Regions from separate parts of the Azospirillum baldaniorum genome, predicted to be linked through region 1. Evidence: predicted binding sites of a transcription regulator. Region 1 holds the regulator's gene; the other holds the start of a gene.
What was found. The regulator LexA, encoded in region 1, represses DNA repair genes until DNA is damaged. The targets are predictions, from matches to a motif close to ATGTTCTANTTTGGTTC.
Positions count from the first base shown of each region.

Region 1 (5,394 bases):
CGCCGGCCGGAGCCTCGGACGGGTCGCGGTCGCGCCAGCGCCCGTCGTAGCGCACCGGCTGGCCCGCGGCCTTCTGGGCGGCGCGCATCTCCTCCAGTTCCTCGGGGCTCGCGTAGCAGTAATAGGCGCGGCCGGCCGCCAGCATCTGCTGCGCCACTTCGGCGTGGCGGTCCTTGCGGGCGAACTGGCTGACCGCGTCGCCGTCCCAGTCGAGGCCGAGCCAGGACAGGCCGTCGAGGATGGCGTCCACCGCCGCGTCCGTCGAGCGCTGGCGGTCGGTGTCCTCGATGCGCAGCAGGTACGTGCCGCCGTTGCGTCGGGCGTACAGCCAGTTGAACAATGCGGTTCGGGCACCGCCGATGTGGAGAAAGCCGGTGGGCGACGGGGCGAAACGGGTGACGACGGTCATGGGAGGCTCAATTCCAGGTTCGGCGCTGCTACAGTGCTGCGGCGGCCGAGATGCGGCGGCTGCGGTGCGACTGCGGTGGTGCGGTGGTGTAACACATTAACGGCGCCGGAGGCATTTGCCTTGCGCGCATAGGCGACAGTATGGCCCACGGGGTTGAAGAGGGCATGGCCGGAGGTTTGGCGGCAGAGGAGGGCGATTCCGGCCCTGTCCGTCGCGGCGTCGGCACGCGCCTTTCCACGGCGGCACAGGAGTGCCTCGCCGCGGAGCGGGAGCGCTGGGCGCTGTGGCTGCCCGTGGGGACCGGGGCGGGTGTGGCCCTGTATTTCGGCCTGCATGCCGAGCCGCCGCTCTGGCTGGGGCCGGGCGCCGCGGCCGGATGTCTGGCGCTGCTGTGGCTGGCGCGGCGGCGTCTGGCGCCGGTCGTTCTGCTGCTGGGGCTGTTGAGCGTCGCTCTGGGCTTCGCCGCGGCGCAACTGCACAGCGTGGCGGCGATGGCGCCGATGCTGACGCGCGAGCTTGGGCCGGTGCAGGTCACCGGGCGGGTGCTGGCGGTTGAGCGGCAGCCCACCGGCACGCGGCTGATGATCGGTGAACCGACGGTGGAGCGGCTGGCCCCGGAGGCGACGCCGGAGCGGGTCCGCCTGCATCTGCCGGCCAAGGTGGCACCGCCGGAGGCCGGGACGGTGGTCCGGCTGCGCGCCATGCTCCACCCGCCGGCCGCCCCGGCGGAGCCGGGAGCCTTCGACCTGCAGCGGCGGGCCTATTTCGAAGGCTTCGGCGCGGTCGGCTTCGTCATCGGCGCCCCCGTCGCGCAGGAGGCGCCGCCGCCCAGTGGCTGGCGCCGGGTGACCGTGGCCTTCGAGCGGGCGCGCGCCGCCATCGCCGAGCGGGTGCGCGCCGTCGTGAGCGATTCCGCGGAGGCCAGCGTCACCGCCGCCTTGCTGAACGGCGACGCGGCGGCGATTCCCGAACCGATGATGGACGCCTTCCGCGACAGCGGTCTGGCCCACCTTCTGTCCATCTCCGGCCTCCACGTGGGCATCGCCGCGGGCATCGTCTTCTGGGTGGTGCGGGCGCTTCTGGCCCTGGTTCCCTGGGTGGCGCTGCGCTGGCCGATCAAGAAGATCGCGGCGCTGGCCGGCATCCTGTCGGCCATCCTCTACACGCTTCTGGTGGGGGCGCCCCTGCCGACGCTTCGGTCCGTGCTGATGACCGGCCTCGTCATGGGCGCGGTCGTCGCCGACCGGTCGCCGATCAGCATGCGGCTGGTCGCCTTCGCGGGCATCGTCACCGTCCTCTACGACCCGGAGGGGATGCTGGGGCCCAGCTTCCAGATGTCCTTCGCGGCGGTCGTCGCCCTGATCGCCGCCTTCGAACGGTTCACGCCCTGGGCGGTGAGTCGGCGGCGCGAGATGGGCTGGCTCGGCAAGGGCGTCATGGCGCTGGGCGGCATCGCCTTTTCCAGCGTGGTGGCGACGGTCGCGACGACGCCCTACGGGCTCTACCATTTCCAGCAGGTCGCCTTTTACGGCGTGCTCTCCAACATGGTGGCGATCCCCATTACGACGGTGTGGATCATGCCCTTCAGCCTGCTCTCCTACCTGCTGCTGCCCTTCGGGCTGGAGGGGCCGGCGGTCACGGCGATGAGTTGGGGCGTTCGGCTGGTCATTGAAACGGCGGAGCGGACCGCGGCACTGCCCGGAGCGACGGCGTTCCTGCCGGCCATGCCGGACGCCGCCATCGCGGCGGTCACGCTGGGCGGGCTGTGGCTGGCCATCTGGACGGGACGCTGGCGCTGGCTGGGGCTGGTGGCCCTGGCCGGCGGGCTGGTCGCCCCGGCCGCCGCGCTGCGGCCCGACATTCTGGTGTCGGAGGACGGAAAACTGATGGCCGTGCGCGGCGCGGAGGGGATTCTCAGCCTGTCCACCGCCAGCGACGGGCGGGCCGCCAACACGTGGAGGCGGCGCGACGGCATGGAGAAGCCGGAGGAGAAAGCCGGTCAGGATGTCTGGCCACTCGTCGGGGTCAGCCTGGACGGGCGGCTGCGCTGCGACGCTCTGGGATGCCTTTACCGCGCGCAGGGGAAGACAGTGGCGCTGCTGCGCCAGCCGGACGCCTTGACTGAGGATTGCGCGGTGGCCGACGCGGTGGTGATCGCGACCCCGTCGCGCGGGTGCCGGGCGCCGCTGGTCATCGACCGTTGGCAACTGCGGCGGGAGGGCGCGCACACGCTCACCCTGTCGGACAAGGGCATCCGGGTGGAAACCGTCCGGGGGCAACGCGGCGACCGCCCGTGGACGATGGGAGGAAGGACGATGGGCGGAACGCTGTCCGATGGAAAGACCGGGGGGCGCTGAACCGCCGCCCCGGCGCGTCCTGCCGTCAGTACTTCCGCACCAGACCGACGAGGCGACCCTGCACCCGAACGCGGTCGGCGCCGAAGATGCGGGTCTCGTAGGCGGCGTTGGCCGGTTCGAGCGCCACGGTGTTGCCCTTGCGGCGCAGGCGCTTCAGCGTGACCTCGGCGTCGTCGACCAGGGCGACGACGATGGAGCCGTTCTCCGCGCTGTCGCAGCGCTGGATGACCACCGTGTCATGGTCGAGGATGCCGGCCTCCACCATGGAATCGCCGGCGACTTCCAGCGCGTAGTGGTCGCCCATGCCGAGCATGGCGGCGGGAATGTCCACGAAGGCGGAACCGTCGCGCAACGCCTCGATGGGCGTGCCCGCGGCGATTCGGCCGTAGAGCGGCAACTGCACGGATTCGGACGCCGGGTTCGCCTCGCGTCCCGCGAAGCTGAAGTCGCCCTTGATGACGTTGGGCTGGAACTTGGCGCGCGGCGGCCGGGTGCGGGCGGTCTCAAGCCCCTCCGGCAGGCGCAGCACCTCCAGCGCGCGGGCGCGGTGGGGCAGGCGGCGGATGAAGCCGCGCTCCTCCAGCCCCGTGATGAGGCGGTGGATGCCCGACTTGGACTTCAGGTTGAGAGCGTCCTTCATTTCGTCGAAGGAAGGGGACACACCGCCCTGTCCGAGCCGCTCGTTGATGAAAAGCAGCAATTCATGCTGCTTGCGCGTGAGCATTTGTGCCTCCCGGCCGGTTCCGCACTAGATATGGAACAAAAGCAAAACGTTCCATCTTGTTCTAGTTTGGTTCTTAACCCCCGTCAAGCCCTACGGATGAAATCAATCGCAAATCGACGGACAGGACTCCCAAATGGATTTCCCGTGCGGAACGGATTAAAGCGACAGGACACCGCCGCTCAGCGGGATCACCGTCACGCGGTCGCCCACGGCGGCGGCGGTTGCCTGCGGCTCGCGGACGATCAGGGCGTCGGCCCGGGCCAGCCGGGACATCATCGCGCTGTCCTGGCGCGGGAAGGGGGTGGCGACGGGCTCGCCGTCCGCCCCGGTGGACAGGGTGGCGCGCAGGAAATCCGTGCGGTCGTCGTTGGCCTTCAGCGGCGCGCCAAGCCGCGCCGTGAGCGTGGCGTTCTCGGCGGGCAACCCCTGGAGACGGCGAAGGACGGGCACCAGGAACAGCAGGGCGGCCACCCCGGTGGACACCGGATTGCCGGGCAGGCCGAGCAGCGGCACGCCGCTCGCCGTCCCGAAAATCAACGGCTTACCGGGCTTCATGGCGACGCGGTAGAAATCCAACGACAGCCCGCCCAGCACATCGCGCACATGGTCGTGCTCGCCTTGCGAGGCGCCGCCCGTGGTCACCAGCAGGTCGCAGCCGGCCGCCCCGGCGGCCATGGCGGCGAGATGCTCCGGATCGTCCTTGGCCACGCCGAGATTGTGGGCGAGCCCGCCCTGGCTGGCGACCAGCGCGCACAGGCCGAGCGCGTTGGAACTGACGATCTGGCTCGGTCCCAGCGGATCGCCGGGCAGGGCGATCTCGTCCCCGGTGGCGAGCACGGCGACCCGCGGTCGGCGGTGGACGCGCAGCCAGGGCAGGTTGGCCGCGGCGGCCAGGGCGACGTCGCGGGCGGTGAGCAGCCGTCCCTTGGGAAGCAACTCCTCTCCCGCGGTGAAGTCCAGTCCGGCGGGACGGATGAAGCGCCCCGCGGGCACGGCGCGCCCGACGCGCACGCGATCCCCGGCGTCCTCGCAATCCTCCTGCATCACCACGGCGTCGGCGCCGGCGGGCAGGGGCGCGCCGGTGAAGATGCGCACGGCCTCGCCGGCTCCAACCGATCCGGCGAAGGCGTGGCCGGCGGCGGACTCGCCGATGCGGCGCAGGGTGACCGGCGCGTCCGCCGAAGCCGGGACGATGTCGGCGGAGCGGACGGCCCAGCCGTCCATGGCCGCGGCGGCGAAGGGCGGCTGGGTCAGCCGGGCGACGGCGGGCTCCGCCAGGACGCGCCCCAGCGCGTCGGGCAGCGGCACCGTCTCCGCCGGCAGGGCGGTGAAGGCGGCGAGAATGCGGGCGCGGGCTTCACCGACCTGCAGCATCAGTCCGCGCTCCCCCATTCGCCGCTCTTGCCGCCGGCCTTGTGCAGCAGCTTCACCTCGGTGATGGTCATGCCGCGGTCCACCGCCTTGCACATGTCGTAGACGGTGAGCGCGGCGACCGACACGGCGGTCAGCGCCTCCATCTCCACCCCGGTCTGGCCCCTCAGCTTGCAGGTGGCGGTGATGTCCACGGCGTTGCGCTCGGGGTCGCAGGTCAGGTCCACCTTGACCGAGGTCAGCATCAGCGGGTGGCACAGCGGGATCAGGTCCGGCGTGCGCTTGGCCCCCATGATGCCGGCCAGCCGGGCCACCGACAGCACGTCGCCCTTCTTGACGCCGCCCTGGAGAATGAGCGCCAGCGTTTCCGGCTGCATCAGGACGGAGCCGCGGGCGGTCGCCGTGCGTTCCGTATCCGCTTTGTCGGACACGTCCACCATGACCGCGCGGCCTTCGGCGTCGAAATGGGTGAAGCCGCTTGCGGGCTGGTCGGTCATAGGGGTTTCTCCATGAACAGGCTCAGCGGGTCCGGG
Region 1 covers NZ_CP022253.1:2,067,171-2,072,564, reverse strand. Annotated here, with positions in the region: gene gltX (glutamate--tRNA ligase) at 1-409, opposite strand, end outside; gene Sp245p_RS09800 (ComEC/Rec2 family competence protein) at 574-2,766, shown strand; gene lexA (transcriptional repressor LexA) at 2,792-3,490, opposite strand; gene Sp245p_RS09790 (molybdopterin molybdotransferase MoeA) at 3,647-4,864, opposite strand; gene moaC (cyclic pyranopterin monophosphate synthase MoaC) at 4,864-5,358, opposite strand; gene Sp245p_RS09780 (GNAT family N-acetyltransferase) at 5,355-5,394, opposite strand, start outside.

Region 2 (5,394 bases), on a different contig from region 1:
GGCGGCCTCCGCCTCCAGCATCGCCTGGACGCGGGCGGGGGCGGAGCGGACCATGGCCGGGATAGCCGCCGTCTCCGGCATGTTGACCCAGTATTTCCGCGGCATCTCCGCCCGCATGGCCGTCGGGTTGACCCGCGCCGGGTTGAAGGTGCTCTCGTAATAGCGCAGCCAGCCCTCGGCGAAGCGGTCGTCGGCCAAGGAGTCCGGACGTTCTGCGGGCGGGCCGGTCATCAGGTGTTGGCGGTCCCAGTGCAACGAGCCTTTCGGCGTCAGGATCGTCCACACCATGCTTTCGAAACGCTCGACGAAGAAGGGAGCGACCGCCTCGACGATGTGATGGTCGGGCTCGAACCACGCGACGTAACGCTCTCCGCCGTCCGGGTCCGGTAGGGCGCGGAAGCGCAGGAAGGCGTGCATTTTGTGGATGTCCCGGCGCACCGCCTTGTCGAGCCGCTCCAGCCGGTGCACCAGCGGGTCGGCGTGCTGGTCGAGCAGCGCCCTCTCCCCGTTCAGCACCCGCCAGACCAGCCGGTGCAGCAGGGCGTAGCGTTCCGGATCGCCGTGGCAGACGACGGTTTCGATCAGTTGCCCGACCGCATGGGGCAGGAAGAGCGGCAGGCCGTTTTCGGAAGCGGGCGCCGCATCGTCGCCAAACAGCGACGGCGCGCCGACGCTCCACAGCACCGTGTCGGGTTCCGTCCGAGAGGCGGCGAGGCGGCGCACCGCCCGGCGGAAGCCGTCGAGGTCGGCACCCTCCCGCAAGGTGATCGTGTGCATCGTCAGAACAGGCTCAGCTGGCTGGACGGCGTGACCAAGCGCTGGCGCAGGTCCAGCCGGTCGGTCAGCCCGCCCACGGGATGGTAGTCGGCGGCGATCAGGAAGGGGCGGGCCCGCCGCAGCCCGCTCGAGAGCCGTCCCAGATCCTCCATGCGCAGGCGGGTGTGGCGGCGCGCCGACAGGATCTTGTCGACGGCGCGCGCACCCAGCCCCGGCACCCGCAACAGCATCTCGCGGTCGGCGCGGTTGACGTCGACCGGGAAGCGCTCCCGGTTCTTCAGCGCCCAGGCCAGCTTGGGGTCGATGCCGAGGTCGAGCATCCCACCCTCGCCGCCGGACGCGATCTCCTCCACCGTGAAGCCGTAGTAGCGCAGCAGCCAGTCGGCCTGGTACAGCCGGTTCTCCCGTTGCAGCGGCGGCGGCTTGACCGGCAGCACCGAACTGGCCTCCGGGATCGGGCTGAAGGCGGAATAATAGACGCGGCGCAGCCCGTAGCGCTGATAGAGCGTGCCGCTGGTCTCCAGGACCGAGCGGTCGGTGGCGTCGTCGGCGCCGACGATCAATTGGGTGCTCTGCCCGGCGGGGGAGAAGCGGCGGCGCTCCTCCTTGGCCTCGACGATGCGCTCGTTGACCTGTCCCATCACCGCCTTGATGGTGCCGCCGTTCTTCTCCGGCGCGAAGGCCTTCAGGCTGTGGTCGGATGGCAGTTCGAGGTTGATCGACAGGCGGTCGGCCCACAGCCCGGCCTGCTCGATCAGCCAGGGGCTGGCTTCGGGGATGGTTTTCAGGTGGATGTAGCCGGCGAAGCCGTGGTCGCGCCGCAGGGTCCGCGCCACCAGCATCATCTGCTCCATCGTGTGGTCCGGCGAGCGGATGATGCCGGAGGACAGGAACAGCCCCTCGATGCAGTTGCGCTTGTAGAAGCCCAGCGTCAGCTCCACCACCTCCGCCACCGTGAAGCGGGCGCGGCGGACGTTGGAGGAGCGCCGGTTGATGCAATACACACAGTCGAACAGGCAGTGGTTGGTCAGCAGGATCTTCAGGAGCGAGACGCAGCGCCCGTCCGGCGTGTAGGCGTGGCAGATGCCGGCACCGGTCGTCGAGCCCAGCCCCTCCTTGCCGCCGCTGCGCGGCTTGGCGCCGGACGAGGCGCAGGAGGCGTCGTATTTCGCCGCGTCGGCCAGAATGCCGAGCTTCTCGATCAAGGCGTCGTCCATCGTCCCATCCCACGCTGCTTGTGTGTTCTTAATATGTTCTCATGAGGTGTGGAGGCAAGCGGCGTGTGCGGCACTGGGTGGGACAAAGTCCGATCAGGGTCTCTGTGGCAATCTTGGATGGCAGCGAAGCGGGACCACATATCCGGGATGACCAGAAATCCGCCGCTCCGGCTCGGCCGCCGCACCGTCCTTACCGCCACCGTCGCGTCCCTTGGCTGCGTCTTGACCCGCCCGCTGCTTGCCGCTCAACCGGGGGTCGCGTTCGATCCGGTGCTGCTGGACCGCGCGATCAAGCGGGCGGCCGGGCTCGACCAGATCCACGCGCTGGTCATTGGGCGGAACGGGGCGGTGGTGTCGGCGGAAGCCTTCCGCGGACCGGCGGTGAACCGCGCGGTCAACGTGAAGTCGGTGTCCAAGACCATCGCCGCCTCGCTCGCCGGCATCGCCATCGACCGCGGCGTTCTGCGTGGCGTCGATGTGCCGTTGGCCGAGGCGGCGCCGGGACTGGTTCCGGCGGCCGTCGATCCGCGGGTACGGCGGATCACCATCGCCGACCTTCTGACCATGCAGGCCGGTCTGGAACCGACCTCCGGGCCGGGCTACGGCCGCTGGATCAACAGCCGCAACTGGGTCGTCGACGCGCTGCGCCGTCCCTTCGTCACCGAGCCGGGCGCGCGGATGCTTTACTCGACCGGGAGCTACCATCTGCTGGGCGCGGCGCTGTCCAGCGCGTCGGGGCGCAGCCTTCTGGACTTGGCGCGGGAGTGGCTGGGTGAGCCGCTGGGCATCGACGTGCCGTCCTGGACGCGCGACCCGCAGGGCTTCTACCTCGGCGGCAACAACATGGCGCTGTCGCCGCTCGACCTCTTTCGCTTCGGCGAGTTGTGGCGGCAAGGCGGCCTGTGGAACGGACGGCCGGTCATCAGTGCCGCTTGGGTGGAGGCGTCGTGGGTGCCGCGCACGCGCTCCCCCTTCTCCGGCGACGACTACGGGTACGGCTGGTTCCTCGCCACGGCGAAGGGGCACCGCGTCGCCTACGCGCGCGGCTATGGCGGTCAGATGCTCTATCTGGTGCCCGGGCTGGGGCTGACCGTCGTCGTCACCTCCGACCCCGGCCGGCCGGCGCGGTCGGACGGCCATGTCGGCCTTCTCAACGCCCTGCTGACCGACGCGATCATCCCGGCGGCGGAAATGGCCTGACCGGCCGGTGGGTCAGGCGGACAGCGCATCGCTGCGCAGCCGCCGCATCACGTCCCGTCGCGGCAGCCAAGCCACCAGCACGGCTCCGACCGCCGCCATCGTGGTGACGGTGCCGAGGAAGGCGGCCAGGGGAACAGCGCCTCCGGGGAGGGGCGCGCCGTCGGCAAGGCTGGCGACCACCGCTGCGCCGCCGGCCCAGCCGAGCGGAACCGCGACCGCGGCGACCGCGGCCCCCAGGAGGACGAATTCCAGCACCACCGCCTGGACCATCGAACGTCGCCCGATTCCGAGGGCGTGCAGGATCGCCATGTCCTGAAGGCGCCGCCGGGCGCTGCTGGCGATGGCGCCGAGAAGGACCACGGCCGCCGCGCCGAGAGCGACGGCGGACAGGCCGTCGAGAAGCCCGCGCACGGTCTGGACGGTCGAGCCGAGCGTGTCCAGAACCTCCGCCACGCGGATCGTGGGGGCTTGCGGAATTGCCTGCGTCACCGCCGCCTCAACCGCCGGAACCGCTTCGGGCGAGGACCAGACGGCGGTGACGAGGCTGTGCGGCGGCGGTTCGGGGAAGGGGGAGAGGAGAACCGGAAAATCCAGGTCGAGCCGCGTCCAGTCGATGCGCCGGAGGTTGGCGACCGTCGCGGTCAGTGGGCCGCTCGCCAGGGCCAGCGTGAGGCTGTCTCCCACCGCCAGCCCCAACCGGCGGGCGACCTGCGCGTCCAGCGAGGCGAGCGGCGGGCCGGTATAGCCCTCGGGCCACCAACTCCCCGCGACGATCCGGTCGGTAGCGGCGGGGCGGTCGCGCCAGGACAGTCCACGGTCGCCGCGCACCGCCCAGCCGACGGAGCGCGGGGCGTCCGCCTCGGTGATGGCGATGCCGTCGAGGCGGCTGATCCGGGCGTGCAGAAAGGGCGCCGTCTCGACCCGCCCGACGCCGGGCAGGGCGGACAGGCGCTCGCTCAAGCCGATGCCGTCCGGCGGGGGAACGTTCAGCGCGACGACGGAGGGCGTCTGCGTCGGCAGTGTCGCCGCGACATGGCTGGTGGCCGACCGTCCGACCACGCCGACCGCCACCAGCAGGGTCAGGCCGATGCCCAGCGCGACGGCCACCGGGACCGTCGGCGCGCCGGGCCGACCGAGGTTGGCGACGGCCAGCCGGACCACCGGTCGCCGTCCGCGCGCCAGCCGGCGTGCCATACTGGCGAGCCCGCGCCCCAGCAGCGCGAAGCCTGCCGCCACCAGCCCGGCGAGGAGCAGGAAGCCGGCGACCGCGAGTGGCATGCCCGTCCAGGCGGCGAGCAGACTGGCGAGCGCCAGCCCGAGCAGCACGACGGCGCCACGGGTCCGCCAGCCCAAGGGCCGGGACAAGCCATCCACCGCCCCCCGCCAGATCGCGGCGGGGCTGGTCCCGGCGGCGCGGGCCAGCGGCGGCACGGCGCAGAGCAGCGCGGCCAGAAGCCCGACTGCCCCCGCCAGCAGCAAGGCCGCCGGATCGATGGCGCCGCCCGTCTCCGGCATCCAGTCGAGCGGCAGCGCCTTCACCGCCATGGCGGCCAGCACAGCGCCGGTCGTCACGCCGATGAGCAGCGCCACGCCGACCACCCCCAGAGTCTGCAGCAGGAAGGCGGTGAAGAGATGGCGTGGCGAACCGCCCAGCGCCTTCAGCGTCGCCAGGACCGGCAACCGCCGGACAAGGTGCGCCGACAGCGCCCGGCCGATGCCGACGCCGCTGATCAGCAGGATGGACAGGGACCCGAGAAGGAACAGCGCACGGGCGAGCTGCACGGTGCGGTCCACGCCCGGAATGCCGTGCGAGGCGTCGACGATCCGCCATCCGGCGTCGGGGAAGCGGTCTTCCAGATTGCGCAGGACGGCGTCGGATCGGACGGTTTCGGGCAGGACGAGGCGATAATACCAATAGACGGGCATCCCCGGCTCTGCGAGGCCTGTCGCGTCCAGCGCTTGGCGGTCGATGACGACGCGCGGACCGAGCGAGAAGGCGCGGAAGGCCCGATCCGGCTCATGCTCCAGAACGGCGCGGATCGCGACCTCGGCGGCCCCGAGCCGCAGCCGGTCGCCGACGTTCAGCGCCAGAGCGTCGAGCAGATCGGCGGACACCGCCGCACCCCACCGCTCGTCCCGCCGGGCCAGCGCGTCGGCCAGGGACAGGGTGCCGGATACTGCGGCCGTGCCAACCAGCGGA
Region 2 covers NZ_CP022260.1:341,048-346,441, forward strand. Annotated here, with positions in the region: gene Sp245p_RS28180 (UdgX family uracil-DNA binding protein) at 1-777, opposite strand, end outside; gene Sp245p_RS28185 (putative DNA modification/repair radical SAM protein) at 780-1,994, opposite strand; gene Sp245p_RS28190 (serine hydrolase domain-containing protein) at 2,142-3,194, shown strand; gene Sp245p_RS28195 (ABC transporter permease) at 3,207-5,394, opposite strand, start outside.
Region 2: a site for LexA is predicted at 2,017-2,033, ahead of Sp245p_RS28185 (putative DNA modification/repair radical SAM protein). Genes of this name have one in related genera too.